One region of the Exiguobacterium sp. R-17 genome, then DNA from elsewhere that is predicted to be linked to it. Evidence: predicted binding sites of a transcription regulator. Region 1 holds the regulator's gene; each other region holds the start of a gene.
What was found. Region 1 encodes Rex, which represses fermentation and respiration genes when NADH is low (regulators of the CRP and FNR family bind a similar motif). Its sites were predicted from a motif close to TTGTGAAATATTTCACAA; they were not measured.

Region 1 (7,944 bases):
GGCTTGTTTCTCCGGTGTGTTCGGATCAAACTCAATCTTCAAGCCATCCGTGACGATGGTCGCCCCAGCTTCTTTTAATGCGTCTTCAATCAAATCAACGGCTGCGCAGTACTTCGGATAATCAAGATCACCCGAGCCAAAAGCAGCAGCCGGTATCCCGTCTAAAAATTGTTCCCGTAGCTCCTCGATGAAATCTTCTGCTTCATACGGTAAATCACCGTCTCCCCATGTATATGAGCCGAGTAATAGACCATCAAAACGTGATAGATCCTCCCCGACGAATTGATCCAGTTCTGTAATCGTTACGTTGACATCGTGTTGCTCGAGCTCACGTTGAATGATTGAGACGATATCTTCCGTATTACCGGACATGCTGACGAATCCAATTGCAATCTGCATGCATGTTCCTCCTTTCGCTGTACTTCCTTACTTTAATTGATAATGATTATCAATGTCAAAAGATCATATAAAAAAACACCTTCCGAAGAAGATGCTTTTTCATACATTAGTCTTGTAGTTCGGCCCATTCCTCAATGGAACGAATGACCGGTTCGAGTTGACGCCCTTTGTCGGTCAAACTGTATTGAATCTTAATCGGACGATCGGGAATGACAGTCCGGATGACGATGCCTTCCGCTTCGAGCTCCTTCATACGTTCCGTGAGCATGCGACCTGATAATTCGGGGATGGCATCTTGAATCTCATTGAAACGACATGTCTTCGTCAACAAGTGACGTAAAATCAGACCTGTCCATTTCTTACCTAAGATTTCAAAGGCATGTTCGACTTTGGGACAAAGAGCCGTTTGGATTGCGACTTCTTCCATCAGCACTCATCCTTTCTATAGTTGTAGTATACCCGCTTCTGCTAAAAAAATCGAATCATTTTACTTAATGTAACAAAAAGAACTAAAACAAATCTATTTACTTTTAGTAAGTGATAAGATATAGTCTGTTTATCGAGTTACTTAAAGTAACTTAAAAACATTAGGTAAAAGGAGAAAAGAGAAATGATGGATACAGGACTTTTAATCATTCGTTTAATCATCGGTTTAACATTTGCTGCACACGGTACACAAAAATTATTTGGTTGGTTTGGTGGACACGGCATCGCTGGAACAGGCGGTTGGTTCGAATCAATCGGCATGAAGCCAGGGAAAGCACTCGCAATTACAGCGGGTCTTGCTGAATTAATCGGTGGATTATTGTTTTCAGGCGGTGTATTCCTCTGGATCGCTGCAATCCTCATCATCGGTTCGATGCTTGTCGCGATCGTTAAAGTACACGGTGCGAATGGTTACTGGGTGACGCAGAACGGGTACGAATACAACATGGCATTGATCGTTATCGCCCTTGGAGTGGCGATGATTGGTGCTGGAGACTATTCACTCGCTGCACTCATCGGGTGAGGAAAAAGGTGGGTCATTCATGAAGTTCGAGGCATCAACGCTTAGCGCAAAAGACAATTATAAATTACTGATCGGAAGCATCATTCCGCGTCCGATTGCCTTCGTGACGACGCTAGGGGAAGACGGGACGGTCAACGCCGCCCCCTTTTCCTTCTTTACAGTCGCATCAAGTAGTCCGCCACAACTGGTGATTGCCGTACAACGGACGGATCAGGGACAAAAGGATACGGCACGTAATATCCTAGCAAAACAAAGCTATGTCATCCATATCGTCAGTGAAGAAATCGTCGACGCTGTCAATGAGACGGCTGCGCCACTCGCTTACGGTGAAAGTGAACTCGAACGGACGGATTTAACGCTCGTCGATAGCGACGCAATCGACGTGCCCGGAATCGCGGAAGCGAAAATCCGGTTCGAGATGCGCTTAACGCAACATGTCGAGCTAGAAGGTGCCGATCTTTTGATCGGGGAAGTACTGCGCTATCACGTCGCGGATGAACTCGTAGAGTCGTTCCGGATTGACGCAGCAGGATTGAAGGCTGTCGCTCGTTTAGCAGGGAATGATTATGCGACGATCGGGAAGACGTTTACGATTGCCCGACCGACAAAATGATAGTAGTGTGAATGCTTGATTCACTGTACGATCCATGTTGACGACGAACGTTTCGATTCAAATAAAAAGGAGTGGAGAGACCGGTCTAGCTACCGGAATCTCCACTCCTTTTTTCATATCGCGCATCTAGTTCATCGATCGGACTTCAAGGTTGTGAATCGATTTCGTTCGAAGAACCTTCGAGACCGTGACGTTTACTATACTGATAACCATCGAGCAAATAAAAAATGATTGCCAGCGCCCAAACCCCGACACAACTGATCAAAAAGGCGGTCAATGGAGTGACGCTACCATAATAGGATATGATCAATGGATCACTGAGTTCGACGAATAGTTGTGTCGTCAGGAGCGTACAGCATAATCCCGAGAGTAAACTGACGAAAAGACCGCTCCATGTCTGGATGACGAGACCAATCATACAAGAAATCAGGAGAAACAAAGGAAGCGCAGCATTAAAGGCATCCGGCCGGATGAAGGTCGACACGTAGTCCGCATACATTGGTACGAAATAAAGGATGCCGGATAGCAGTCCTTGAATCAAGTTAATGAAAAAGCTTTTCGTCCGCATCAGTGTTGGTTCTCCCATCGTTCCATCAATTCGAGTAGATCGACATCGATCTGGTCCCGTTCCGCAGATAACGCTGTCGCTTTTGGAATATCATTAAAGACTTCCGGTTCGCAAAGCAACTGTTCGATTTCCGCTGAACGCTGTTCGAGCCGTTCAATATCTTGTTCGAGTTGTTCGATTTGCTGACGGCGTTTTTTTTCTTCTTTCTGTGCTTCTTTGTCGATCGTCTTCGATGCTGTGACTTTTGCCGCTTTTGCCTCTTCGGCTTCAAGGCGAGCGATTTCTTCTTGTTCGGCCTTCTTCTCTGTGTAGTACGAATAATCGCCGAGGTATTCTGTCACACCAGCTTCACTCATCTCGATGACGCGTGTCGCGATCCGATCGATGAAGTAGCGGTCATGGGAGACGAAGAGTAGCGTACCTTCATAGTCGACGAGGGCGTTCTCAAGGACCATCTTCGAATCAAGATCCAAGTGGTTCGTTGGCTCGTCAAGGATGAGGACGTTCGTCTTCCGGAGTTTCAGTTTTGCGAGCGCGAGACGTCCGCGTTCGCCACCAGACAATTCATGAACGATTTTGAAGACATCGTCGCCGCTGAACAGGAATTGTCCGAGCACAGAACGGACTTCTTGTTCGCGCATCAGTGGCCATTCGTTCCAAATCTCATCGATGACACGGTTCCGGTCATTGAGTTCCGCTTGCTCTTGATCGTAATACCCGATCGAGACGCCGGTGCCGAAACGGAAATCACCGAAGAGAGGACGTAAACGACCGACGAGGACTTTTAAGAGCGTCGACTTCCCGATTCCGTTCGGTCCGACGAGTGCCAGTGATTCGCCGCGTTGCAAGCGGAACGTGATGTCTTTTGAGACAGCTTCTTCGTAACCGATTGCCAATTGATTGACTTGAAGAACGTCATTCCCGCTCTGTTTTTCGATTGGGAAGGAGAGGACCGTACTGCGTTCATCTCCATCTGGTCGATCGAGCCGGTCGACCTTCTCGAGCCGTTTTCGAACGCTTTGAGCACGCTTTGTCGTCGTCGCCCGAGCGATGTTTCGTTGAATGAAGTCCTGCATCTTTGCGATTTCTTCTTGCTGCTGTTCGAACTGTTTCATTTCTTGATCGTACAATGCCGCTTTTTGCTCGAGGTACTTCGTATAGTTCCCCGTGAACTTACGACAGACATTACGAGAGAGCTCATAGACGACATTGACGACTTGATCGAGGAAGTACCGATCGTGCGAGACGATCAGAACGGCACCACGATAACCACCGAGGTAACTTTCAAGCCAAGCAAGCGTATCGATATCCAGGTGGTTTGTCGGCTCATCGAGAATGAGAAGCTCTGGTGCTTGCAGGAGCATCTTCGCTAAGGCGAGCCGTGTCCGTTGACCCCCGGACAATGTCTGGATCCGGCGTGAGTAATCGTCTGGATAAAAGCGCATGCCGTGCAGGACGGAGCGGATATTCGCTTCAAACTGATAACCACCTGCTTCTGAGAAGTCATGTTGTGCTTGATCGTACGTCTTCAGAAGTCGATCGTAAGCGACCGGGTCGTTCAAGATGTGCTCCATGCCCATCTCGATTTCCATCCGGCGCAGTGTCCGTTCTTGTTCTTGCAGATGTTCAAAGACGGTCAGCATCTCGTTCCAGATCGTCTCATTCGATTCGAGACCACTGTCTTGCGCGAGATAGCCGATTTTGACATCTTTACCTTTCATGATATCGCCCGAGTCATGACTGAGTTCACCAGCGATGATTTTGAGCAAGGTTGATTTACCGGCACCATTGCGACCGACGAGCGCAATCCGGTCGCGCTCTTGTACTTCCAATTTGATATTTTCTAAAATCGGCTCGACGCCGAATGATTTCGAGAGTTGGTTGACTTGTAAGAGTATCATTTCCATCCATCCTTCCACCCTTTAGTCTATCACGAACAAAAGCGCGAGGTCCTGCGGAATATATTATTTGTGACTCTATGTGAAGTGGTTTACAATCAAGGAGAGTAGAAAGCTTTTTGCAAAGATTTGGGTGCCACGATGGATGTGGCCGAAGGGGGAACTGCAGGATGAATGGACCAGACACAAAAATTCCACAAGCGACAGCAAAACGGTTGCCGCTATATTATCGTTTCATCCAAAGTTTATACAATTCAGGTAAGCTCCGCGTCTCTTCTGCTGAGTTAAGCGAGGCGGTGAAGGTTGATTCAGCAACGATTCGTCGCGACTTTTCCTACTTTGGGGCACTAGGGAAGAAGGGGTATGGATATAACGTTCAACATCTCTTAACGTTTTTCCGGAAAACCTTGAATCAAGATGAGGTGACGAATGTCGCCTTAATCGGGGTCGGTCATCTCGGAACAGCGTTTGCAAATTATAACTTTTTAAAGAATAATAGTACTCGGATAGTCGTTGCGTTTGATGCGGACGAAGAGAAGGTCGGAACAACGACGCATGACGTTCCAATCTATCATGTTTCGGACATGAAAGAACAAATCGAAGCGAATCAGGTCGATGTCGCCATCTTGACGGTTCCATCCCAGTTCGCACAGTCAGTAGCGGATGAGTTAGTCGAGTATGGTGTGACAGGCATTCTGAACTTCACGCCTGCACGGTTGAACGTGCCAGCGAGCGTTCGGGTTCATCACATCGATTTATCGATCGAGTTGCAGTCGTTAGTTTATTTCATGAAGCATTATTCGCAATCAGCTGAAGGAGTGAAATCATAATGGAAAACCTTATCCCGCTCACGTTAGGTATCGGACCTGCGAGTATCGGATTAATTGCTGTCGTCGCGTTGATCATCTTCGGACCGAAGAAGTTACCGGAATTCGGTCGTGCTGCCGGTCAAACATTGAAAGAGTTCAAAAATGCCACGAACGGCATCATGGACGACGATAAAAAGGACGAACCGAAAGAGAAGTGATTGAATCATGACGGTTGATCAAGAACAAAGCATGACGTCGCACCTAGACGAACTGCGTAAGCGGATTGTCTGGTCGCTCCTCATTGTCGTCGTCCTGTTCGCTGTCGCATTTCCGCTCGTCCGACCGCTCGTCCGTTTTCTGCAAGCAGACTTAAAAGAGCTCGGTATCGGATTAAATGCCTTCAACGTCGCCGATCCTTTAATGTTGTATTTGAATCTTGCGTTCATCATCGCGCTGATTTTAGCGTCACCGTTCTGGATGTATCAACTGTGGGCATTCGTCCGACCAGGGCTTTATGAAAAGGAACAAAAAGCAACACTGACATATATTCCAGTCATCTTCTTTCTATTTTTGGCTGGTGTAGCCTTCTCGTATTTCTGGTTGCTTCCTTTCTTGCTTGAAGTCTCAACGGATCTCGGGAAAGAATTGGGGATCGAGCAAGTCATCGGGGTCGAAAACTACTTCAGTTTCTTGATCCGGTTGACGATGCCGTTTGGTCTTCTCTTCCAATTGCCGGTCGTGACGATGTTCCTGACACGTCTTGGTCTTGTGACGCCATATTTCATGCGAAAGAATCGGAAATATGCGTATTTCGCGCTGTTCGTCGTTGCGGCATTGATCGCACCGCCGGACGTGACGTCACACTTGATGATCTCAGTGCCGTTGTTCGTTCTCTATGAAATCAGTATCTTGATTTCTGCGCGGACGTATAAAAAGGTCTTGATCCTCGAGCAACAGGCAGAGCTTGAACGACAGGCGGATTTGATGCGTGAATTGAATAAATGAATCGTGAATTCCTTCCAGCAATTTCGGGAGGAATTCTTTTTTATGAAAGCGTTATGTTTATATTGATAAAGCAGTTAGCGATGCGTATACTAAAGATAATTCATGGGGGCTTAGCTCAGCTGGGAGAGCGTTTGGCTGGCAGCCAAAAGGTCGTCGGTTCGATCCCGATAGTCTCCACCAAGTGCATACGTTCAACTCCTCGAGTGCTCGAGGAGTTTTTTTATGTTCCCAGTTAAATTCCTTCCAAATATAAAATGTCACCAAAAAGAAATAAATTAAAAAAATAGACAAATATAAATTGTTTATTTCCATTAACTTCATTAAACTAAAAATACAGAATTTTCTTTAAACTGTTTTATTAGTATTACTACTATGGTTTTACAGAAAAGGGGAAACGAACGCATGAAGAAGAAGATTGCACTTATGGCAGCCGTCTTAATGACGTCTTCCAATCTAGTCAGTGCGCAAGGTGCACTGTCCTCGCAAGACAAAGCGACGGGTCAAAAACCGCAGGCGCTCTCACTGAAGAAATCGGGGCAAGAAAAGAACTACAAACAATCGGATAAAGTCCGAGTCGTCATCGAGATGGAACAAAAACCGGCGATTCAAATCGCCCAAGCTCAAAACAAGCGGTATAGCACATTGAGTAATGCCGAAAAGGAATCGATCAAGGATCGACTCGTCAGTGTCCAAAAATCAGTCAAGTCAGCTATCGCTAAAAAGGCGATTCCTGTTACATATAAAGAAAGCTTCACAACCGTCATCAATGGATTCAGTGGTGAAGTGAAGTTCGGTGACATCGAAGATATCAAACAACTCGACGGAGTCAAAAGTGTGCATATCGCGCACGAATATGCGCGCCCAACCGTCGATAAAGGTGCCAAGCCAGACATGCTGTACAGCAAGGACATGGTCAATGCGAAGGAAACGTGGCAGGACTATGGCTTCAAAGGGGAAGGAACCGTCGTCGCGGTCATCGATACGGGGATTGATCCATCGCACAAAGACATGGTCTTGAGTCCAGAGACAAAGGTGGATTTAACCTCTTCGAAAGTCGAGAGTGCGAAAGAAACAAAAGGCTTAAAAGGAAAGTACTTCACGGAAAAAGTACCGTACGGCTATAACTATGCCGATCACGACAGCGAAATCCGTGACTTAGGTGCGGGGGCATCGATGCACGGGATGCACGTCGCAGGTACGGTCGGAGCAAACGGGGATGAAGCGAACGGCGGCATTAAAGGGGTCGCTCCAGAAACACAGCTCCTTGCGATGAAGGTCTTCGGTAACGATCCAGGGATGCCATCGACATTTAGTGATATCTACATCAAAGCAATCGATGATGCCATCGCACTTGGAGCGGACGTCATCAACATGAGCCTGGGTTCGACGGCATCGTTCGTCAACGCAGATGATCCGGAGCAACGCGCGATCGTCAACGCGATGAACAACGGTATCTTGTGTGCGATCTCTGCTGGTAACTCGGCGTTTGCAGGTCATGGTGCGGGTAATCCATATACAGCAAACCCGGATATCGGTGTCGTTGGTGCACCAGGATTGACGAGCCAGGCGCTCCAAGTCGCGTCACTCGAAAATACGAAATTGACGCTTGAAGGCATGGCGCTGACGATCGACGGTCAGGATGC
Region 2 (7,944 bases), 1.5 Mb from region 1:
TCGTGCTGACCATCGGCATTCAAACCACTCGTAGGTCCAAGCGTCGAGTCTGAGGCTGGGCTACCCGCGTCACCGAGCGCACCGGCTGTACCGATGATAGCGATTGTCGCCTCTAAGCTGAATCCGTACTGGATACAAAGTGGAACGAAGATCGCAGCGATGATTGGAACAGTTGAGAAACTTGATCCAATGCCCATCGTGACGAGCAGACCGATCAAGAGCATGACGAACGCGGCAACGAGTTGCGAATCGCCCATCAATGCTTTTGAGTTCTCAACGAGTGGTTCGATATCACCCGTCTTACGCAAGACGTTCGAGAATCCGTTCGCTGAGATCATGACGAAACCGATGAATGACATCATCCGCATACCACGCGTGATGACATCATCCGCTTCACTGAATCGAACGAGACGAAGCAACAAGAAGAGTAGGAGTCCCGTCGTTGCAGCAAGAATCATTGATTCCGTCTGCAGTTGAACGATCAATGTCGCAATGACGACGACACCACTTAAGATCAGTTTCGTTTTCGTAATGACCGGGATTTCATAGTCGTCTGGGGCGATATCACGAATTTCATACGTCCGCTCTTTCCGGTACGTATAAAGACCAATCAAGAGACCGACGACCATTCCGAGTGCTGGAATCGCCATCGCTTCGATGACAGAAGCTCCCGTTGTATCAAGACCATTAGCTTTAAGGTTTTTCAACAAGATCTGATTTAAATAGATGTCTCCGAATCCGATCGGTAAGAACATGTACGGTGTCACGAGACCAAATGTCATGATGATCGCAATTCGACGTCGATCCATCTTCAACTGTGAAAAGAGACCAAGGAGCGGTGGAATGATGATCGGAATGAAAGCGATGTGAATCGGTAAAGCATTTTGTGAACTGATTGCGAGTAACAGAATCGCAAATAAGATGAATCCTTTTAATTTTTTGACCGATGCGGCACTTGCGTTACCACGCGAACGCGCAATCAATGCGTGAGCGAGAGCATCCGGTAAACCTGTTTTCGAGAGGGCAACGGCAAACGCACCAAGCATCGCGTAGCTAAGAGCGATTTCTGCCCCGTCGCCAAGACCACCAGCAAATGCTTCGGTTGTTTTCGTTAAATCGAGACCGCCGACGAGACCGCCGGCGAACGCACTGATGACCATCGCGAGCACGATGTGGACGCGGAAGATCGCTAAGATGAATAGTAAAAAGACGGCAAACAATACGGCGTTAATCATTCGGTAAAACCACACTTTCTTTTGTTATCACTGCACTATACTAAAGTATCTTACAGCCATGTTGGAACACTGTCAAGGGTAAAAGTCTGACCTCGTATTAAAGGACTTCACGATAGGCTTTTTAGCTTTGCATAAAAAGTCACATTTTTTTATACCCGGAAGTATAAGGTGAAAAGCGTATGGATCACACAAAAAAACGTGCCATCCTTCTCCGGTACGAGAAAATGGCACGTTATCTTTAAGTTCAGACGGCGTATAGCAGCTGAGTCTATTTGAGTTTCTTCTATAGAGAGCAATCAGCAATCGACGATGTCGAGTTTACCGGTCCCTGGATCGATGACGAGTCCGTGGACATTCGTACCAGGTGGCAATAACGGATGATTCTTCACGAGGCTGACCGAGTGGGCGACACTCTCTTGAACCGACGTGAAACCACGCAACCATTGATTCAAATCAACACCTGATACTTCAAGCGTGTGAAGAATCTGTTGGTCGATACCTCGATCCTTCATTTCGCTGATCATATGTTTAGGATCAATCGTACTCATGCCGCAGTCGTGGTGACCGATGACGACGACTTCTTCGGCACCAAGTGCATACAATGCGACGAGAATCGAACGCATGACGGAACCGAATGGGTGCGATAGGATAGCACCGGCATTTTTGATGATCTTCGCATCCCCGTTTTTTAGACCGAGTGCGTGTGGAAGAAGTTCTGTTAGACGGGCATCCATACATGTCAGGATGACGACCTTTTTGTCTGGGAACTTATCCGAGACGAACTGCTCATACTGTTTTTCGGCGACGAATCGCTCGTTGAAGGCTAGCATTTCCTGTACAACTGACATTTAAGTGTCCTCCTTTAGTGGTAGCTCTTAATATGTACCCCATAATCAGAATACAAGATGATGAAATGGCTATCAAGTCACGAAAATGCGGGTGTGATAAATCGCACACGTCTTCGTACATAGAGTAAAACGATGAAAAAGGAGAATCCGCAATAGATGTAAACGTTACCAAGGATGTGAGGGAATTCACAGGATGGTCATGCACAAAACAGGAAAAAGGGGTTATGATTAATTTGTGAAGGAAAGCACAAACTATTGAAAAACAGCTTGGCATTCCTGACATAATGGTTGGCAAATCAAACTCAGATTCGTTCCACGACAGGGAGGAAACCACTCATGGCTGTGAAAGAAAAAACAAAATCGACGGTAACGCCGGTCGAACAAGCAATTGGACAAATTGTTGAAAAAGGACAACGTGCATTACAGGAGTTATTGACATTCGATCAAGAAAAAATTGATACGATCGTCCGTGATATGGCACTTGCCGGACTTGAACGGCACGTCGAACTCGCTCGTCTCGCAACAGAAGAGACAGGACGCGGTGTCTTTGAAGATAAGATGATTAAAAATATATTTGCGACAGAATACATCTACAACAGTCTACGTCATGAAAAAACGGTCGGGATTCTGGAAGAAGATGTCCAAAACGGCATCACATATATTGCTGAACCGGTCGGTGTCGTCTGTGGTGTCACACCAGTCACCAACCCAACGTCAACGACGATGTTCAAAGCATTGATTGCGATTAAGACACGTAACCCGATCATCTTCGCGTTCCACCCGTCGGCACAACGGTGTTCCGTCGAAGCAGCGAAAACACTTCGCGATGCAGCCATCAAAGCTGGGGCGCCGAAAGACTGCATTCAATGGGTCGAAGAACCATCACTTGAAGCAACGAAAGTCTTGATGAACCATGAAAACATCGCCATGGTCCTGGCAACAGGTGGTGCAGGAATGGTCAAATCAGCGTATTCAACAGGTAAACCGGCACTCGGTGTTGGACCAGGGAACGTTCCTTGCTACATTGAACAATCAGCAAAAGTCAAACGGGCAGTCAGCGATCTCGTTCTCTCAAAAACGTTTGATAATGGGATGATTTGTGCGTCTGAGCAAGCCGTCATCGTTGACCAAGAAATATATGCAACGGTCCGTGCAGAAATGGAAGCACTCGGTTGTTACTTCTGTACACCGGAAGAAAAACAACGCCTCGAATTACTCGTCATCAAAACCGATACATGTGCCGTCAACGCGGACATCGTCGGGAAACCTGCGACATGGATTGCAGAAAAAGCTGGGATCGATGTTCCGGAAACGACGGTCATGCTCGTCGCGGAACTCGAGCACGTTGGAGCAGCAGAACCACTGTCTCATGAAAAACTCAGTCCCGTACTCGGTGCGTACCGCGTTGCATCAACCGAAGAAGCTTTTTCGATTGCTGAACAGATGCTTGAAATCGGGGGTCTCGGTCATACCGCCGTCATTCATACAACAAACGATGGATTGATGACAGCGTTCGGACTCCGCATGAAAGCCTGCCGGATTCTCGTCAACAGCCCATCTGCTCATGGCGGAATCGGTGATCTTTATAACGAGTTGACACCATCACTGACACTCGGTTGCGGATCATACGGGAAAAACTCTGTTTCTGAAAACGTGACAGCGAAACATTTACTCAACGTCAAGAAGGTGGCGAGACGACGCGTGAACATGCAATGGTTCAAGGTACCAGAAAAAATCTACTTCGAAAAGAACTCCGTTCAGTACTTGCGGTCGATGACAGACGTCTCACGCGTCATGATTGTCACCGATCCAACGATGGTACAGTTCGGTTATGCCGATAAAGTGATTCAAAACTTGCCACAGTCCGTCAGTTACCGAATCTTCGACCAAGTCGAACCAGATCCATCGGTGACGACTGTTCAGACAGGTGCCCAAGCCATGCGTGACTTCAAACCCGACTTGATCATCGCTCTTGGTGGTGGGTCAGCGATGGATGCTGCGAAAGGAATGTGGCTCTTCTATGAACAACCGAACGAAACGTTCTCAAACTTGCGTCAAAAATTCCTGGATATCCGTAAGCGTGCCTACAAATTCCCGACACTTGGTCGTCAAGCGAAGTTCGTCGCGATCCCGACGACATCGGGTACGGGTTCTGAAGTAACACCGTTCACCGTCATCACGGATAAAGAGAAAAACATCAAATACCCGATTGCTGACTATGCCTTGACACCCGACGTCGCGATCGTTGATCCGGAATTCGTCATGACTGTACCGGCTTCGATTACTGCTGATACCGGAATGGACGTCTTGACTCATGCAACAGAAGCATACGTATCGGTTCTTGCGAACGACTACACGGATGGACTGGCACTCAAAGCAATCAAGATGATCTTTGACTACTTGCCACGAGCGTACGAGAACGGATCTGACGCAGAAGCACGCGAAAAAGTGCACAATGCGTCAACGATGGCAGGGATGGCTTTCGCGAACGCCTTCCTCGGAATCAACCACTCGATCGCGCACAAAATCGGTGGGGAATTCCACACACCACACGGACGGACGAACGCGATCCTGATGCCACACGTCATTCGTTATAATGCGTCACGCCCAACGAAACTGGCAGCATTCCCAAAATACGAATCATTCGTCGCCGATGAACGGTATGCTGACATCGCACGTTACCTCGGTCTTCCGGCAGCAACGACAGAACAAGGGGTCGAATCACTTATTCAAGCAGTTGCCGATCTTGGACAACGTCTCAACATCAAGATGTCATTCAAGGCGCAAGGTATTCAAAAAGCAGACTTTGAGGCAAAACTCGATAAGATGGCAGTCGATGCTTTCGAAGATCAATGTACGACAGCGAATCCAAAGATGCCGCTTGTCGCTGAATTACGGACGATCATGAAACAAGCATACGAAGGCATCTAATAGAGAAAAAAATACTATGGCAAAAGATCGTTCAACCGGCTTCTCACTCTGAGAAGTCGGTTTTTGTTTTGGAAATCGATGGAGACAGTCAGAGAAAAGGTGGGATATAATGGCTGTTGAATGAATTTGATGTTTTTGGTTTCGTTGTAGCAGGAATATTCAAACATCAGACATAAAAAGGAGGAAATGGGATGGAGTCAAGGCAAGAAAGGAAACAACGACGGTTTTCCGTCTGGGACGTCCTGTATGGCGTCCTCATCGGTCTCATCTTTTTCGGTGTCATCTACGGTGTGATGGCATTTTTGACTTCACAAATCACCTCATCCTCAGACTATCAGGATCTCGTGAAGCAGATGCAACAGGCGGATATCACATGGAAAGAAACAGACATCACTGTTTCGTTGATGCTTTTGTTCGTCGGTGGGCTGTCGATCACGATGCCGAGCGCAGTCCGAGAAGGGATCATCAATCAGGTGCTTGATGCAAGTTCTGCCGGCGACGTCTTATCGTTGTTTGGGATTGACTTAAAACAAGTCCTCGCGCCATTGACGTTCGATGTCTCTTACGGCACGTTGCTTTATTCTGTTTTTGGTATCGGATTGATCGTCCTGTTATTTTTAGTGTTACGGATTAAGGCAAGTCGGCTTGGGTGGACGATTCGATCGGTCAGTTTCTTTTTAACGGTCGGCATCATCTGGTTCGTTCTTGCCGGACGCGGAAACAGTGTCCCATTCCTTGCGTTACAAGACGGCTATGCGATGAGCGGGATCTTACCACTTCTCGTCGTCAGTCTGCTTGGTTGGATGGCGTTTTTCCCGCAAAAGTTATCCGGTCTGACAGCTGCCGGACGTGCCAGCTTGCTGATTTTGATGTTCGCGAGTACGCTCCAACTTGTCTTTACGGTGCAGGACGAAGCGGAGTATGACGGTGATTCCTCACTACGAACGGCATTGACCGTTGCGAGTCTGAACGCCGGAAGTGGAGGGATGTATGACTGGATTCATGGTGGACAAGTCGTGTATCAAGCAGACGTCCTTGGAGCGAATGCGGAAATCCCGGTCTCGATGCTAAACGGGGAGACTTCAACGGAACAGCTCAATGACTCGATTCAGAAAGTTGTCGATGGGATTGATACGAATCGGGTGACGGAACAATTGCTGACGTTAATCGGTGGAGAACGTCCTGATTTATCAGCGACACAATTGAAGCTTGATCCTGTTGATTACGGTGTCGCACGACAGACGATCCAAGCAATTGATGCTGAATCGGCCGGAACGACGGCACCAAACATCTCAAGTGAGAGTGCGTATTGGGTGTTGTTACTCGTGACATTTGTGATTTACTTCGTCTGTAGTATCCGGAGTTTCAAGTCGATCATCGACCCATTCATTTTTGCGATCGCGATCGGTGTCATCAGCTTCATCGTCAGTCAAGCTTCATATGTTCAGTTCGCGATGAAGTGGCGGAGTGACGTCTTATTCGAGTTCGCTCAACAGACGGCAGGATGGACGGTGCTTTTCGCAACAGGACTTGCGTTACTTGGTGGAATTCTTGGTTATGTCGTCCGGCGGAAACCAGAGAAAACGGTGTAAGGGACGTGGAGTGGTGAAAATCTTATGCCATGAATCTGATCGAAGAACGTTTCTGTCATTTTCGTTTTCCACAGTCGGGTAAGCCGCGGTATCCTAAACTATGTTTCGTCTACCGGGTCTCACCTGACCCTGACGAAAGCGAAAAACGTGCTTTCTTTTCCTGTAGGAGTTGAGAATGAACAATTACGTTCTACATCAATTATAAACGATACGTTTTCAGGTTCATGTCCTGAAATGTATCGTTTTTTTATGTGGTTCATCTCATTTGTATCATCTCCTTTTTTTACCATGTGAACCTGATTTGTAAAGGTAAAATCAACAATGTAAAGCCAGTATTTGGAATTGATTAAGTAGGTTAAATAAGACGGATGTCCGACCTATTTGAAAGGACTATTAGCTATAATCGAACCATGCTAAATTAATGAAGCAGTTAAAACTTCCTGGGGGGAAATCCATATGAAAAAAGCTACGAAACTTGTCATCGCATCGACATTGATCGCACCGATGCTCGTACCAGTCGTTCAAGTCAAGACACTTGCTGCCGACAACAGTGTCGTCAAGTTACGCTTCTTAGAAACAACGGATTTACATACGAACTCAATGAACTACGATTATTTCAAGGATGCACAGGACGAGACGATCGGTCTTGTCAAAGCCGCTACAGTCATCAAACAGCAACAAACGGAAGTGGGCGTAACGAATAGCTTCTTGTTTGATAACGGGGATACTCTTCAAGGAACGCCGTTTGGTGATTACGTGAAAAATCAGTACGACAAAGGAAACAAAGGCAAACATCCGATGTACGAATTGATGGAATACCTTGGTTATGATGCAGTCACGCTCGGAAACCATGAATTCAACTTCGGTCTTGATTTCCTTAAGTCAGCGATGAGTGCTTCGAGCGGTTCAATCAAGTTCGTCAACTCGAACGTATTGGATGCCGTTACGAAAAAGCCAATCGTCGCGGACTACAATAAAGATGGAAAAGACTATCAAATCATCGAACGTCAGGTCAAAGACCAGAACGGTGACATGAAAACAGTCAAGGTTGGTGTGTTCGGAGTCGTCACGCCACAAATCATGGCATGGGATGCGGGGAACCTGACGGGGAAAGTCACAGCAGAAGATATCGTCCCAACTGCTAAAGCAACAGCGAAGAAATTAAAAGATGCAGGCGCAGATGTCGTCGTTGCGCTCGCACATACAGGTATTGGGGATACTGTGGATCAAAAAGATGGCGATGAGAATGTCGGTTACGCGTTGACGAAAGTCGCAGACATCGATGTATTGATGACAGGTCACCAGCACGGCAAATTCCCAGCAGCCGATTCGGCGTTT
Region 3 (7,944 bases), 1.1 Mb from region 1:
GGACGGAAGATTACATTTCAGGACGATTCGGATAAGAAGGGGAGACGAGACGAATGGCAGCGAACCGTACAATTTTTGGAGAAAACCTTGCAATACTCGATCAAAAAGTCTTTTTACTAGCACGAAAAACGATGCAACAAATCGCAACGACAGCAGAGGCGCTCGAAAAATATGATCAAGATATCGCGCGTGGTGTCATTGCGAACGACAATGAACTCGATGATCTTGAACTCGAAATCAACGATGATGCGATCCTTTTAATCGCGAAGCAACAACCGGTTGCGACGGATTTACGACGGATCATCACGGCGATGAAGATTTCATCGGATCTCGAGCGGATTGCGGATTATGCAGGAAATATTTCAAAAGCAGTCCTTCGTGTCGAAACATTTCCATACGTCATCGATATCTCCTTGTTGAAGGAAGCGTTTGAGACATTACTTGATATGACGGAAACCGCAATCGTTGCGTATCGTGACGGAGATGTCGAAAAAGCAAAAGCACTGTCTGATCTCGACAATGTCATCGATGAGACGACATACAAGGCGCTTCGTCAGTATATGCGTCATATGTCCTTGCAACCAATTGTTGTCGATGAAGTCATGCAATTCACGAACATTTGCCGATATATCGAGCGAATGGGTGACCACTTGACGAACGTCGGGGAACATCTGATCTATCTCGAAAAAGGAAAACATTATGATTTAAATGGGTGAACTAAGTAGGCAGGAGGAATTTCCTCTGCCTACTTTTTTTGTAAAGGGATTCGAAACACGTTTGTAGAATAGGAAAGAAGTGAATAATGACAGAGAGGTGATTGGGAATGCTTGAGCAAATCATTAAAATGAAAGAACAAGGGCTGACAACAAAACAAATCGCAGCTCAATTGGATACGACTGAAGGAAAAATCAAATATGCTTGGACCAAATATCGTAAATCGTTGACAGATCAACCAACTGTAGAAGCACCGAAAGTAAAATCAAAAACTGTCAAACAGACCAAAAAGTCGACTGCACCGGTATTAGATGTCGTACCGTCTGTGCAAGTGATGCCATCGCTCGAACGTGATGCGTTTGGAATGGCGACGCATTATGAAGATGATATTCTCCATGCGATCGTTCAGTCACCGACTGCGTTATATGTCTACTGGGAATTGTCTGAACTGTCGAAACAGTTGTTAGAAACGCATTATCACACGACATTTGATTCGTTCCGTAAAGAGTTACGCATCATTGACGTCACACTCGTTGATTACGAACAAGGACAAGCGAATCGTACGTATCAGTTCGAACTGCCTGAGATGACGAATGCTTGGTTCGTTCGACCAGTTGCCCCGAATACTACATACATCATTGAATGGGGCATTCAAACGATTGATGGAGATTTCGTTCCAGTATTACGTTCGAAACCAGTCGAGACACCACGTGACGAACCAGTCACAGACGGACGCTTCGCCGAAGTCGTGCATCATTGGCAATACGGAGAGGTCGAACAGCCGGAATGGGTCGAGGTATTACGCCCGTATTCTTATTTCGATCGCGTCCGATAATGGAATTAGAGAGAGGGAAAGGAAGAGAAGCTATGCGAAAAGGATATTTTTCACTCGTCTTACATGCACACTTACCATATATCCGTCACGAAGAGGCACATCGTCTAGAAGAACGATGGATGTACGAAGCGATTTCAGAAACTTACATCCCGTTGCTTTGGGAAGTTGATCGTTTGTCACGCCCACTCGGATGGACAGTCAGTATTTCACCGCCGGTCATCGAGATGCTTGCCGATCCATTGATTCAAGACCGCTACATCGAGCATATCGAGGACACATTACGTTTAATTCGTCAGGAACTGGAGCGAGAGCTTGACCAAAAGGAACGAGATGCTCTTTTATTCTATCAAGACCGCTATCAAGATTTATTGAATACGTTCCTTCACTGGGAAAAAGATTTGAACCGGGCATTCCGTCATTACAAAGATCAGGGGTATCTTGATTTGATCACCTGTACGGCGACACACGGGTTCAGTCCACATATGTTGTCCGAACAAGCGGCACGCTCTGAAATTCAGACAGGATTGAACTGTTTCGAACGCCATTATGGATTCCGTCCATCTGGTCTTTGGATGCCGGAATGTGCCTATACGCCAGGACTTGATCGGATTTTATATGAGGAAGGCATTCGCTATACGTTCGTCGATGAACATTCGATTTTAAACGCCGATCCAGCACCAAAACACGGAATCGGAGCACCCGTCTATTCTCCACACGGCGTAGCACTCTTCCCGCGTGATCAAATCATTTCCGGAAAAATCTGGAGTTCTGTCATCGGGTATCCGGGACATCCTGATTATCGTGAGTTTTATCGGGATCTCGCGTATGATCGGGAATGGGATCAAATTGCTGAGTTCATGCATCCGGAAGGCTTACGTTATGATACAGGGTTGAAATTGCATCGTGTAACAGGTGAGACGGATCAAAAAGACTATTACGTACGTGACTGGGCATGGCAACGAACAAGTGAGCATGCAGCAGATTTTGCTCAAGCACTTGGTGAACATTTAGATTCATATCAAGGGCAAGACTTCCCACCATTTCTCGTCACAGCACCATTTGATGCTGAATTGTTTGGTCACTGGTGGTTTGAAGGACCTGATTTCCTTGGTAAAGCGATGGAACGTCTAGAGGATCAGGCGATTGAGTCGATTTCACCAGCTATGTTCCTCGAACGTCACTTCCAAGACATCGATACGGCACATGTCGCGATGGGAACGTGGGGACGAAAAGGCTATGCGGAAGTCTGGATCAACGAGCGCAACGACTGGATGATTCGCCATCTCCACCAGCTCGAAAAGAGACTAGCAGGAATCGTTGCGCGAAATCGTCATCAAGATGCATTGACTGTCAAGGCGAAACGCCAGCTCATTCGAGAATATCTACTTGCTGTCTCAAGCGACTGGCCGTTCATTTTAGACGGACAGACGACAGCACAGTACGCTGCGAACCGGTTCCGTGAGCATATCTTACGTTTTGAAGAAACCGAACGTCGTCTCGATGCACAAGAATTAACGATGGACTGGTTGGAAGGACGTTATCAACAATATCCGTTCTTGCAAGATGAAGACATTGAACCAGATGTTTTCTTAACGGCTCATGACTATTATGTTGCGGTCAAACGCGATGCTGCTTTGAACAAGGATGGTATTCTAATGTTCACTCGGGATTACGAACAATCCCACCGTCCAGTTCGTGATGTAGCTAGACGACTAGCGGCAGCGGGAGAGAACGTCTACGTCGTAACGGAACATCCTGAAGCGTATCGATTCGAGGAGGGTGTGCATGTATACGGGGTACAAGTGACAGGTCTACCGCTTGTTCAGACATACAATCAACTGGCTGCGTTAAATCTAGCCTTCTTGCGTCAGGCGCAAGCCTTGGCGAAGATCGTTGACTTCCAAGTCGTTCATAACTTCAATATGGAAACAGCGTCAGCTGCCCAGGCAATCGCCAAGATGAAAGAGTTGCCACTCGTCAGTAATGTTTATGATGTCGAGAGTGAGCGTTCTCCGGATCGTTCAGGTGGTCTGGTCGTTGCGTTAAAACGACTTGAAGGAGACGCATTGCGTCAATCGGCTGTCGTTTATCTAGAACGGGAAGAATCACGCAACGGGGTGGAACAAGAGTATCACGTTGAAAAGAAACCCCTTCGTTTTGAAGAGAACCTTGAAAAACCATATCAACACGTGACGAATCCGAAAAAGAACGGATGAACAGTTGCAATTCCTTTCCTTTCTTGGTACGATACTTGAGTATGCTTAACCTTATGTAAAGCAAAATCACTTGATACATCGAGAGCTAGATAGGAGGGAATCCCATGCGCGTTAAAATCACATTAGCTTGCACTGAAACTGGTGACCGTACTTATATCACTAAAAAGAACAAGCGTAACAACCCAGAGCGTCTTGAGTTGAAGAAATACAACCCACGTCTCCGTAAACACACACTTCACCGTGAAGTGAAATAATTGAGATGGAAGCCGTCACTTCGTGTGATGGCTTTTTTTGTGGAAAGGAAGACAGTTATGAACAAACAAGAAGTACGCCGTCTGATCAAAGAAAGATTAGATGTGATGGAGAACCGTGCTGAAAAGGAACGGTTAATACACGAACATGTTTTGTTATTGCCTGAATGGCAACAAGCGACTTGTGTCGCAATCACGTTAGCATTTCGAAATGAATGTGATACAAGCATATTGATTAAACAAGCGTGGCAAGAGGACAAGACGGTCTTGATACCGAAAGTAGTCGGAGAAGAGATGGTCTTTTATGAATACAGACCAGAAGATCGATTGCAGCATAATCAGATGGGGATCGCAGAACCAATGGATTCAGCTCGTCGCACTACACTTGATCAAGCGGGATTTTGTCTCGTTCCGGGACGCGCCTATCGACGAGATGGCTATCGCTTAGGGTGGGGAGGCGGTTATTATGATCGTGCACTCGTGACATACACAGGTTGTAAAGTATCCATCGCCTTTTCAGAACAGCTCTTTCCAGATTTTGAAGTGGAAGACTTCGATATCCCAGTTGATCTCATCGTCACGGACCAAGAGGTTATCCGATGTTAAGTGTTACGATTTTATTTTGTCTCATTCTCGCCTGGACTGGACGATATTTTCGCTTGTTGACGACAAGCGGGGCTGTCTTAACAATGCTCGTCGGTAGTGGTGTCTCATTCGGATTCGGCTTGAAAGGTTTAGTGGTGCTCTTACTCTTCTTTGGCAGCTCGAGTCTTTTATCGAAAATTGGGCGTTCTAGAAAAAAATCCGTGGACGCGATCGTCGAAAAAGAGGGTGCACGTGACGGATGGCAAGTACTTGCGAATGGAGGAGTAGCGTTCGTCGCTGCTATAGCCTACGCCATGACGATGAATTTTGCGTATCTCTTGTTATTCCTATTCGTCATCGCGGCATCGAATGCCGATACATGGGCTTCGGAAATCGGTCCACTCTCAAGACGTGATCCATGGTCTCTGAAAACATTACGACGGGTACCAGCAGGAACGAGCGGAGCGATGTCGTTAATCGGAACGTTAGGAACAATTGCTGGAGCTGCGTTCATCGCTTTAGCAGCGCAGTGGATCTTCTCTCTTTCTTTGACAGAGGCCTTACTTGTGACAGGTATCGGTGTCCTTGGAAGTCTGCTCGATACACTATTTGGAGCAATGTGGCAACGCGTGTATCAATGTTCAGTTTGCGGGGAACGTACGGAAAAACGAGAGCATCATGGACAACCGACAGCTTACGTATCGGGTATTTGGTTTCTTGGAAATGATGCGGTAAACGTCATGACGAGTGGTCTAGCGAGTGGAATCGGGTTTATCATCGTCCGATTCTGGTAAGTGAAAAGTATGACAGGGTAATTCCTTATGTTAGGATATCGATGACACAAAATAGACAAATGTGATTAGTTTCACATATTACAAAGAATGTGAAAGATGTTACAATTTATTTGTGAGATAGTTAACAAACTCTTAGAACGAATGAAAGGGTGGACATAACGAGATGGAATTACATGCGAAAGTAACACGGGTGGCGTTAATCGGAGCAGGTGCGGTCGGTTCAAGCTTTGCTTATCAGATGTCAACAGCCGGACTTTGTGAGGAACTTGTCATCATTGACGTCAATAAAGCAAAAGCAGAAGGTGAAGCGATGGACTTGAACCACGGAACCCCGTTTAGTTCTTCACCGATGCGGATCTGGGCTGGAGATTATATGGACTGCCGAGAGGCTGAGGTCGTCGTCATCACGGCGGGAGCTCCTCAAAAACCAGGAGAGACGAGACTCGATCTCGTCGCAAAGAATGCATTGATCATGAAAGAAATGATTCGTCAGATTATGGATTCTGGTTTTGATGGTCTCATCGTCGTGGCTTCCAATCCGGTTGATATCATGGCACATCTGGCTTGGAAATATTCCGGTCTTCCAAAATCACGCGTATTTGGATCAGGAACGGTGCTCGATACAGCACGTCTGCGTCAAATGCTTGGAGAATACTTTCACATCGATTCTCGCAATGCCCATGCCTACATTCTTGGAGAACATGGAGATACGGAATTCGCTGCCTGGAGTAATAGCCGTATTTATGGAAAAACAATTGATGAACTACTTGCTGAGGACGATCGTTATTCTCAAGCAGACCTTGATCAAATCTATATCAACGTTCGGGATGCTGCCTACCATATTATCGAACGTAAAGGAGCAACTTATTATGCGATTGGACTTGGACTTGTTCGAATCGTGCGTGCCATCCTTGGGAACGAGAACTGTTTGTTGACGGTCGGAGCGCATGTAGATGGGCAGTACGGGATTTCCGGCATTCACATCGGAGTACCGGCAATCATCAATCGTCAAGGTGTGCGGGAAATCATTGAAGTCGCGTTGACAGAAGAAGAAATGAAGAAGTTTCATCATTCTGCTGATGTATTGCGTCAGACGCTCGAACCTGTCTTGCAAGGTTAACGGCGCGAAGCATAACGAAAACCTCATAAATAGAGAGTTTAAAAACTCAAATGGTGATCCTGTATCTTAGTGTCCACCTTTGAGTTTTTGTTATGAAAAAAAAGAAGAGGTAAACATCACTACCGTATTTAAATGAAATTAAAAGAGAAAAAAATCTAGGTTTTATTTTACTAGAAAAGGGTTAAGTAAGAGATAGAAGCGTTTTTACGCCATTTGATTGTACGTCATGAAACCCAAAAAAGGAGAGAATCGACAGTCATGTATACTTTTCGAAAATTAACTAAAGAGGATGCAGAACAATACTGGAATCTACGCCTTGAGGGATTAAAGAATCATCCAGATGCGTTCGGTCATTCGTTTGACGATGAACAGCAAACCCCGCTCCGCGAAGTACGAGAAGGTCTAGAAGGAGAACCCGACTCCGATGAGATTTGGCTCGGTATGTTCGACGGCGATGTATTGTTTGGGTTTGGTCAGGTCAAGCCATATGAACTGTCACGTGAATCGCACAAAGCGATGATTTCCGGAGTATATGTTTCGCCTGCATATCGTGGAGGGACCGGTCGTGCTCTAATGGAAGCCTTGATCGACGAGGCGAAGAAGTTACCAGACGTTGAGCAAGTCATTCTTGCCGTATTATCAGGAAATGAAGCAGCGCAAAGTCTTTACGAATCGCTCGGCTTTGAAGTATATGCCGAAGATCCAGACTCTGTAAAATTAGAAGATGGCACATACCGCGATGATATTTGGATGAAAAAATACGTCTAAGTTCATTATATGGTGTGGACAAAAAGCTGTAGCAAAAAAGTGCTACAGCTTTTTCGCGTAATGCATGTAGGATATCAGTACCGACAGAGAATGAATATTTGTTATCATGAAAACAAAGCGGATAGCACGTTGTAGTCCGATTGAAAGGGAGCGAATGAACATGAAAGAAGTCATACGTACGATTGAAGAGCTGGTCTCGATTCCAAGTCCGACAGGTTCGACGAAAGAAGCGATTACATACGTAGAAAAGCGATTGATGGCAGAAGGCATCACGTATCGAAAACTCGAGAAAGGAGCCATCTTAGCGACTTTGCCTGGTGCTTCAACTCGCACGCGGTTACTGACGGCACACGTCGATACATTAGGGGCAATGGTAAAAGAGATTTTACCAACGGGACGACTCAGTTTATCACAATTAGGGGGCTATGCTTGGACAGCGATCGAAGGAGAAAACTGCCTCGTGCATAAGATGGACGGTCAAACAATTTCCGGTACGATTGTTTTCCATCATTCGAGTGTCCATACGTCACGCGAGACGAACAAAACGGAACGGTCCGCTGATAATATCGAAGTCCGACTTGATATTCGTTCGACGACAGCAGAAGAGACGCGCGTCGCGGGGATTGAAGTAGGAGACGTCGTGACGTTTGATCCGCGTTTC
Region 4 (7,944 bases), 430 kb from region 1:
AATAGATCTTCTGTCACATAGTGAATGCAGATGACATCGATGCCTCGCGCGAGTAATGCCATTCGACTGTAGTAAAAGTATGGATGGTCGTATACGTACGATGCTCCCGAAATCAAGAAGCAGACCTGTTTGGATCCCATCTGAAAATGATCATATGAAACGGTCGTCTGATCGACAACGATGGATGATTGTTCGATATGCATAAAATCCCCCTATGTTTTTTCTAGACTTTACCATTTCAGAAGTAGACTGTCATGTCTTTTCAGTTCTTCCAAGCTAAATAAAAAAGACAATGAACCTTACTTGATTCATTGCCTTCCATACTTTTTATCCAATTGGAGCAAACACAGATTGTTCGACTTGTTTTAACTCATAAAATGCCCCTTGTCGTGTCATCAATTCGGCATACGTTCCGACTTCGATGACTTGTCCTTGATCCATGACGATGATTTGATCCATCGCTTCAAGACCCGCTAAGCGGTGGCTGACGAGGACGAGTGTCGCATCCGTTGCTCGCGCAAACAGTCGCTTGAGAATCATCTGTTCCGTCAAAGAATCAACGGATGACGTCGGTTCGTCAAGCAAGTAAAGCGATGCTTCCCGCAAGAGCACGCGGGCAATCGCTAGCCGCTGTTTTTCTCCTCCGGATAAGTTCTCTCCTTTTTCAAACACACGATCACTCAACTCGAATGTCGTTAATCCGACATCGTCGAGTGCTTGTCGCATCGCTTCGTCCGTCGCTGCTTCGTTTGCGAGCAGTAGATTATCACGAAGCGTTCCATAAAAGTAGTGATTTTGTTGCAAGACGACATTCGCGTGCTGCCAGAGTCCTTCCGGATCAACCGTCTGACTGTCCTGTCCAGCAATCGTTAATCCGTCCGTCGGATACATCCGTAACATCAATTGAAGTAACGTTGATTTCCCAGAACCACTCGCTCCGACGATTGCCGTCTTCTTACCAGCTGGAATCGAAACAGTGACGTCACGTAAGACTGGACGGGGTGCATCAGGAAACGTAAACGTCAGCGCATTCGTTTCAAAGGACGGTGCCTGATCGAGGACGAACGGAGCGTACGTCGGCTCCTCTTGCTCAGTCACGACTTCATCGAGTCGTTTCGCAGCATGCCGGCTGTCTTCAAAAAAGCCGGGTAAGATCGCCATCGGTGCCGCATTTTCAAAGACGGTCAGCGATGTCATGACGAGTAAAGCGAGGAAAACTCCCTCGAGTTGTCCGCTTGCGACGAGATAGGCACCCACACCGAGGACAAGCCAAGAGATGATCAACGTCACCATCGTATTTAAGGCCAGGTTCGAGACAGCGTGTAAACCATTACGTTTCTCTTCCTCGACATACCGTTTCGCGACGGCATTCAAGTCCTGTTCCTTTTGGTCGAGCTGTTGGTAAATCTTCAAATCACGATAGCCTTGGAATAACTCTGTCACTTCTGTCGACAAGTCACCACGTCGAACACGGACTGAACGGGCAAAGCGTTGTTCACGGTACGCGAACCATCCCGGAATCAAGAAACCGGTCAGAATTAAACCAAGCAACAGAATCCCGGCAATCGTCCATGAGAAGAAACTGACGAAAAAGATCGTACAGAAGAAAACGAGCAGCAACACGATCGGTGGATAGAGGACACGTAAGAACGTATTTTGCAGACTCTCGACATCCCCGACGATCCGCGCAAGTAAATCCCCACTGCGGTACTTACCAAAAATCCCTGGCGCAAGCGGCTCGAGACGACGGTAAAATGATGTTCGGATGTCACTAAGGATCGTAAACGTCGCCCGGTGCGAATAATAGCGTTCCGCATACCGACTGACGGCGCGCGTCAGACTCGACACTTTTTGCAGGGCGATCAAGACGGCGAGTGTCTGGATCGGTGGCAACAAGGCTGCCTTTGAAATCAGGTAACCACTTGCTGCGAATAAACCGACCGCTGTCACACCGGCGAGGACACCGAAGAAGATCGACCAGGCGATATCGCGTTTTTGATGCACCATCAACCGAAAGACTCCTAATAATTCCTTCATCGTGTTTCCTCCCCTCTCTGGACGCTACGCATCCGCGCATATTCCGAATCTCGACCAAGCAATTCATCATGGGTGCCACGATCGACGATTCGTCCGCCGTCGAGAACGACGATTTGATCCGATCGTTCAATCGTATGCAAACGGTGCGCGACAGTGATGACCGTTGCCGATTGTCCGAGTTGCTCAATCGCTTGTTGGAGCAGTCGCTCCGTTTTGACATCAAGTCCAGTCGTCGGTTCATCAAAGACGACGACGTTCGGGCGTTTCAAGAACGCTCGTGCTAACGCAACACGCTGTTTTTCGCCACCCGATAGACCGCGTCCACCTTCTCCGATCACCGTGTCGATCCCTTCAGGCAACGTCGCAATCAACTCCTCGAGCCCTGCCGCCTGCGCCGCTTCGAAAATCTCTTCCGGCGTCGCTTGACGAAGCTCACCAATCGCGATGTTTTCTGCCAGTGTTCCGGCATACAGATACGGATGTTGCGAGATATAGCTCAACTGACGAAACCAGCTTGTTTCCTCCACCTGACCGCGCTCGGTTCCGTCGAGTAGAATCCGTCCTTCTTGTGGATCCGCGAGTCCGGCAATCAACTGCAAGACAGTCGATTTACCGGCACCACTGCGACCGATCAACGCCACCTTTTGATACGGCTCAATCGTAAGCCCGATATCTTGCAGAGCAAAACGTCCTTCTTGGTACGTAAAGCCAACTTCATCCAAGACGATTTGTGGTGGACGATTGGTCGTGAGTTCCGATTGACCGAATGCAACAGGACGATCATCTGCCGTCAGTTCGGCTGCGATTTGTTTCGCTGCTGCCACACTACCGCGTCCCGTGTGGAAAGCAGCCCCCATCTCTTTTAAGGCAAGATAGTATTCTGGTGCCAACACAAGCATCAAGAACGCTGGGATAAAGGTGATACTTTGAAACAGAATCAAACGCAGACTGACTTCAAGTGCAATCATTCCCATGCTAAGCATCGAGATGAACTCAAGCATCAATGACGACAAGAAGGCGAGCTTCAAGACCGTTAATGTCGCATCTCGGAAATCGAGACTGCTTTTTTCGATGACGTCACGCTGTCGTTTCGCGCGACCGAATAACTTCAAGGTCGTCAGTCCTTGTAACGTATCGAGGAACGTTCCTGAGAATGCCGTCATCTTCTCGAGTTGAGCATCGGCCCGCTTTTGCGTCATGATGCCGATGATGATGTAAAACAACGGAATGAACGGTGCCGTGATCATCATGACAAGACCGGTGATCCAGTCATAGCTGAATGCCGCAATCAAGACCATCAAGGGAACGATTGTCGTCTGGACGACTTTCGGCAAATATTGACTATAGTAGCTGTCCATCTCGTCTACTGCATCGAGCAAGACACTGACCTTCTGTCCCGCTTGCCCTTGTAGCATCATCTCGACTGAGCGACTCGTATATTTCGCAACGAGTGCTTCCCGAAGCGCCTGCTTCATGTGTGCCGATAACGTCGTACCGAGACGACCGTTCCAATACGTCACGACGACTCGGAGCAACAGCATCCCGAGAACGATGAGTAGTAACGGAATGACGGCTTCAAACGGTTGTTCTTTTAGGAAAATCCGATCGACTGTTAACACGATGCCGTACGATTGACCGACGACCGCGACCCCCATTAAGAAAGCCGCAATGATGAATTGAATGAGAATACTACGTGGAATCTGGACGATTCCTTTTAATGGATTCATATACAAACGTCCTTTCACAAAGTGTGAACGACTTTTAGTGAATATTTTCACATATCGTACATTTAGTATACCGAATCCGGAACGGGGATGCCATGCAGATGCTGTCGAAAAGGTGTGACGGTTTTGTGAGAGCATATCATTCGACAATTTTTCATCATCGAACTATTATGGATATACATTATCCACGTTTAACGAAAGGAGTCTTTCTATGCAAATGAAAACAGGAGTCGAGCAATCCGTTTATGCGATGTTGCTCTTGACCTTCCTTCCGGATCGCGCTGTATTGCCCGGTGAATTCATCAGCCAACAACTCGGTGCCTCGCCAACCTATTTTCAAAAACTCTTACGAAAACTCGTTCAGGCGGATCTGTTGTATTCCGTACCGGGTGTCAAAGGCGGCTTTCGTTTACGGCGTCCGGCAGACGAAATTCAAATCTTTGACGTTTATCAAGCGATCGAGGGCAAGCAGACGTTGTACGCGTCAAGTGGTGTCTTTGAAGATTTGATGGGGATTCAGGAACAGGAGATCGGTCTGCTCTCGAATCTGATGACAGAGGCAGAAGATGCTTGGCAATCGACGTTGAAGCGCGAATCAATCGGCTCGATCCGTCAAGCAATCGATACCTCCTGTCCACCGGAACATTTAGAACGGTTGCATGCGTTAATCACAGATCGGATGATGACACTTTTTTAATGAACAGAAAGAGGTTTTTACTATGGTATTGAATCGTTATTTCGACTTATTCGACGCGTCACGCACGGACGCACAAGCGTTCGAGGATCTCGTTTCCTTGTTTACGACAGACATCACGTTCGTTCTGAACGGACAACCAAAGCACGGCATCGACGCCTGGAAACAATTCGTCCGTCATGTGTTCACGGCGAATCAGGATATTAAGCACATGTACGCTGGCTGGGAAGAAACAACACCAGGAACGTATGAAACACGCTGGGCAGTTTGCGGAAAACGGGCAGACGGTAGCGTCTTCACGCAAGACGGAAAAGATATCGCACGTCTTAATGAAAACGGACGGATCACTTACCTGGAGAACGTTCCAGATGATCCGACGATGTTCCGTTCATAAGGTAAGTTCATATCAGCAAAAAACTGTGTCCCGCTTTTAAGCAGAACACAGTTTTTTTGATTTCTAACGTTTGATTACGAGTCGCTTCAGCAAGTAGCCCGTGATGACGAGTAACGACGCAATCGCGATATAGACCATGTAGACCAACAAGTTTGGCGCAAATCGTGACACGATGTACGTCAATACAACGACAGCCGTATACAGCAACAAAAATAGACTGATGTGCTTCAACTTCGACACTCCCCTTTGAATCCTTCTCTCTTCTTTACGGAAACGACTGGAAAATGTTTCAAAAGGTATGTCGTTGCTTTGTTTTATAGATTCTTCGCTTTGAATGTGTCTCCACCTTCGATCGTGCCGTTATCAAAGCCTTTTTGGAACCAACGTTCCCGTTGCGCCGATGTGCCGTGGGTGAAACTTTCCGGTACGACATATCCTTGTCCTTTCTCTTGTAACGTATCGTCCCCAACAGCATTCGCTGCCGTCAACGCTTCTTCGAGATCGCCTTCTTCGAGCAAGTTTTCGCCTTGCGCGTGATGCGCCCAGACGCCGGCATAATAATCTGCCTGTAGCTCGAATCGAACGAGGTATTTATTGAACTTCTCCTCACTCATTTGCTTTCGAAGTGGCATGATCTCATCCGATTTTCCGAGTAACGTCTGGACATGATGCCCGACTTCATGCGCAATGACATAGGCCATCGCAAAATCGCCCGGTGCCCCGTATTTCGTCTGCAGTTCATCATAAAAGCTTAAATCAATGTATAATTTCTGATCACCGGGACAGTAAAAGGGACCGACGGACTTCCCTGCTTGTCCGCAAGCCGAACTAACTTGATCCGTATATAAGACGAGTGTCGGTTTTTTATAGGTCTTACCATCTTCTTTAAATTCTTTCGTCCAGACTCGTTCCGTATCGGCTAAGACAACGGAGACAAAGTCCGCTGCTTCTTTTTCCTGCGCTGTTTCCTCATACGTCGTATTTTGCTGATCCCCACCGGTTAAGTCTCCGAGTAGTTCAGTTGGATTACCGCCCATCAAAGTGATTACGATCAGCAGGATGATCCCGACACCACCGCCGATACCGGCGATTCCTTTCCCACCCATTCCTCGCCGGTCCTCGACGTTTGAACTCCGTTCTCTTCCTTTCCATTTCATGCGCTTTCCTCCTACCCGTTTCGTTATTGTTCTTTACCCAAAAGCTTTTATACATAACTCTTCAGGACATCATGGATGAAACAGAAGTCTATTGATTTGATGCATTTTCTAGGAATATCCTTCTACTGTAGAGAAGATTAGTAGCAGAGCCGATCTTTCGGATCCAATTTTTTCTACGCAAAGGAGGTATGACATGAAACCTCATCTACTTTTTTTATCTTGGCGTGATGCTCGACATCCACAAGCCGGAGAAGCTGAAACTTTTATTCATGAAATGTTGCGGCGTGTCAGTACTACCTACCGAGTTACCCATTTGTCTGTCTCATTCAAGGGCGGATCACCGACGGAGTATCGAGATGGTATCACTTACCTCCGTTATGGTACGACAGCTTCTCTTATCCCATATGCACTTTATTATTACTGGTCTTATGCTAAAACGATTGATTTAGTTCTGGATCATTTGAATGGGTTTCATTTCTTCACACCACTGTATGTTCCACGTCATAAACGAACTTTATTTCTTTATCAATTGATTCGTGAGCGTTGGTCGACGACACTTGTTTTTCCTTTTTCAAAGCTTGGCGAATGGACAGAGACTCGACGGTTAAGCTGGTATAAAGATAGTCATGCCTTGACTGTCAGCCCCTCTGTTGTAGATGAACTACAAAGTGCTGGTTTTACTAACAGTCATATCACGATGTTGCCGCCAGGACTTTCCTTTTCCCCGTGGTCTGAACAGGAATGGGAGTTAAAAGAACATGTTCCAACCTTTCTATATATCAACCGTCTGAACGAAAAAGAACTTCAAGATACGATTGGGGCATTCCTCATGGTCCAACGTGAGTTTCCTGAGACACGCCTCTGGCTTATTGGTATTCGTAACAGCTCTCATCTTTTGCAATACCTTACACTTCCCCTTCCTAAAGAAGTGAAGGATGCTATCACATACTACGATTCAATCACTGAAACAGAAACGCGCAGCATGATGAGTCGTGCCACCGCTCTCCTCTTCCCTTCTATACGCGAAGGCGTGGGTTTTCCTATAATTGAAGCGGCAGCTGTCGGAACACCGTCCATCGTATATGATGCTCCTGGTGTCCGAGACGCCGTTCAGTATGGCATGACAGGCTACATGGCTAAAAACAAAACACCTGGTGCACTCGCTGCCGAAATGCGAGCTTGTTTCCGAGATTCAGAGGAGTACGAAGCCATTCGTACCTCCGCTCATCATTTTGCACGGGCAATGGACTGGCAACAGACTGATCTCAAGTTTCAAGAATGGTTAAGACAAGTACTGCTTGATACAAAATAAAGGTAAACTTCAAACGGTCTGACTTCTCCCAACAAGTAGAGAGAAGCCAGACCGTTTAAGTCAATCTTCATACTTTTTATTCTGTTCAAGGTTTTGGAGGATGCGTTCTGGATCAACGCGTTTCGTATAATCGGACGGCACTTCTACGAAACGAATCACACCATTCGTATCAATGATAAACGTCGCCGGTTTCGGTAACTGCCAATCCTCATTTCCATTGTGCTTCGCTACATCAAGTCCCGATGCTTTGTAAATCTCAATCAAATAATCTGGCAAGTCGAACACCAAATCAAATTGGCGGGATACATGTAAATCAACGTCACTTAAGACAGGGAAACTCAAGCCATTCTTATCCGCTGTTTGTTCAGCAAAATCAGGCGTCTCCGGACTGATTGCAACAACGGTTGCACCAAGTGCGCGAATCCGTTCGATCTCCCGTTCGTAAGCGCGAAGCTCGAGATTGCAGTACGGACACCAGCCACCCCGGTAGAACGTCAAGATGACAGGACCTTGCTCGAGTAATGTCTCGATCGCCACAGGTTTGCCGGATACATCTGGTAACGTAAAGTGTGGGATTGTGTCACCGACATCTAGACCTTGTGCGACTCCAGAAGCAGTTAATTCTG

Region 2: adhE (bifunctional acetaldehyde-CoA/alcohol dehydrogenase) is a predicted target of Rex. The motif match lies at 2,317-2,334, and genes of this name have one in related genera.
Region 3: ACN9MT_RS04570 (L-lactate dehydrogenase) is a predicted target of Rex. The motif match lies at 5,455-5,472, and genes of this name have one in related genera.
Region 4: cydD (thiol reductant ABC exporter subunit CydD) is a predicted target of Rex. The motif match lies at 3,800-3,817, and genes of this name have one in related genera.

The regions. Positions count from the first base shown of each region.
Region 1 covers NZ_CP184372.1:2,750,234-2,758,177, reverse strand. Annotated here, with positions in the region: gene ACN9MT_RS14420 (flavodoxin) at 1-399, opposite strand, end outside; gene ACN9MT_RS14415 (winged helix-turn-helix transcriptional regulator) at 506-826, opposite strand; gene ACN9MT_RS14410 (DoxX family protein) at 1,010-1,408, shown strand; gene ACN9MT_RS14405 (flavin reductase family protein) at 1,428-2,021, shown strand; gene ACN9MT_RS14400 (hypothetical protein) at 2,167-2,589, opposite strand; gene ACN9MT_RS14395 (ATP-binding cassette domain-containing protein) at 2,589-4,490, opposite strand; gene ACN9MT_RS14390 (redox-sensing transcriptional repressor Rex) at 4,658-5,317, shown strand; gene ACN9MT_RS14385 (twin-arginine translocase TatA/TatE family subunit) at 5,317-5,514, shown strand; gene tatC (twin-arginine translocase subunit TatC) at 5,522-6,301, shown strand; tRNA gene ACN9MT_RS14375 (tRNA-Ala) at 6,406-6,481, shown strand; gene ACN9MT_RS14370 (S8 family serine peptidase) at 6,704-7,944, shown strand, end outside.
Region 2 covers NZ_CP184372.1:1,201,492-1,209,435, forward strand. Annotated here, with positions in the region: gene ACN9MT_RS06220 (Na+/H+ antiporter family protein) at 1-1,232, opposite strand, end outside; gene ACN9MT_RS06225 (beta-class carbonic anhydrase) at 1,532-2,083, opposite strand; gene adhE (bifunctional acetaldehyde-CoA/alcohol dehydrogenase) at 2,420-5,014, shown strand; gene ACN9MT_RS06235 (hypothetical protein) at 5,206-6,606, shown strand; gene ACN9MT_RS06240 (bifunctional 2',3'-cyclic-nucleotide 2'-phosphodiesterase/3'-nucleotidase) at 7,063-7,944, shown strand, end outside.
Region 3 covers NZ_CP184372.1:882,414-890,357, forward strand. Annotated here, with positions in the region: gene pstB (phosphate ABC transporter ATP-binding protein PstB) at 1-35, shown strand, start outside; gene phoU (phosphate signaling complex protein PhoU) at 54-716, shown strand; gene ACN9MT_RS04545 (DUF4912 domain-containing protein) at 824-1,549, shown strand; gene ACN9MT_RS04550 (1,4-alpha-glucan branching protein domain-containing protein) at 1,582-3,765, shown strand; gene rpmG (50S ribosomal protein L33) at 3,870-4,019, shown strand; gene ACN9MT_RS04560 (5-formyltetrahydrofolate cyclo-ligase) at 4,077-4,622, shown strand; gene ACN9MT_RS04565 (DUF92 domain-containing protein) at 4,616-5,395, shown strand; gene ACN9MT_RS04570 (L-lactate dehydrogenase) at 5,559-6,515, shown strand; gene ACN9MT_RS04575 (GNAT family N-acetyltransferase) at 6,774-7,283, shown strand; gene ACN9MT_RS04580 (M42 family metallopeptidase) at 7,444-7,944, shown strand, end outside.
Region 4 covers NZ_CP184372.1:177,456-185,399, reverse strand. Annotated here, with positions in the region: gene ACN9MT_RS01120 (cyclase) at 1-203, opposite strand, end outside; gene cydC (thiol reductant ABC exporter subunit CydC) at 328-2,037, opposite strand; gene cydD (thiol reductant ABC exporter subunit CydD) at 2,034-3,764, opposite strand; gene ACN9MT_RS01105 (Rrf2 family transcriptional regulator) at 3,973-4,458, shown strand; gene ACN9MT_RS01100 (nuclear transport factor 2 family protein) at 4,481-4,849, shown strand; gene ACN9MT_RS01095 (hypothetical protein) at 4,913-5,080, opposite strand; gene ypfJ (KPN_02809 family neutral zinc metallopeptidase) at 5,164-6,006, opposite strand; gene ACN9MT_RS01085 (glycosyltransferase family 4 protein) at 6,200-7,318, shown strand; gene ACN9MT_RS01080 (peroxiredoxin-like family protein) at 7,379-7,944, opposite strand, start outside.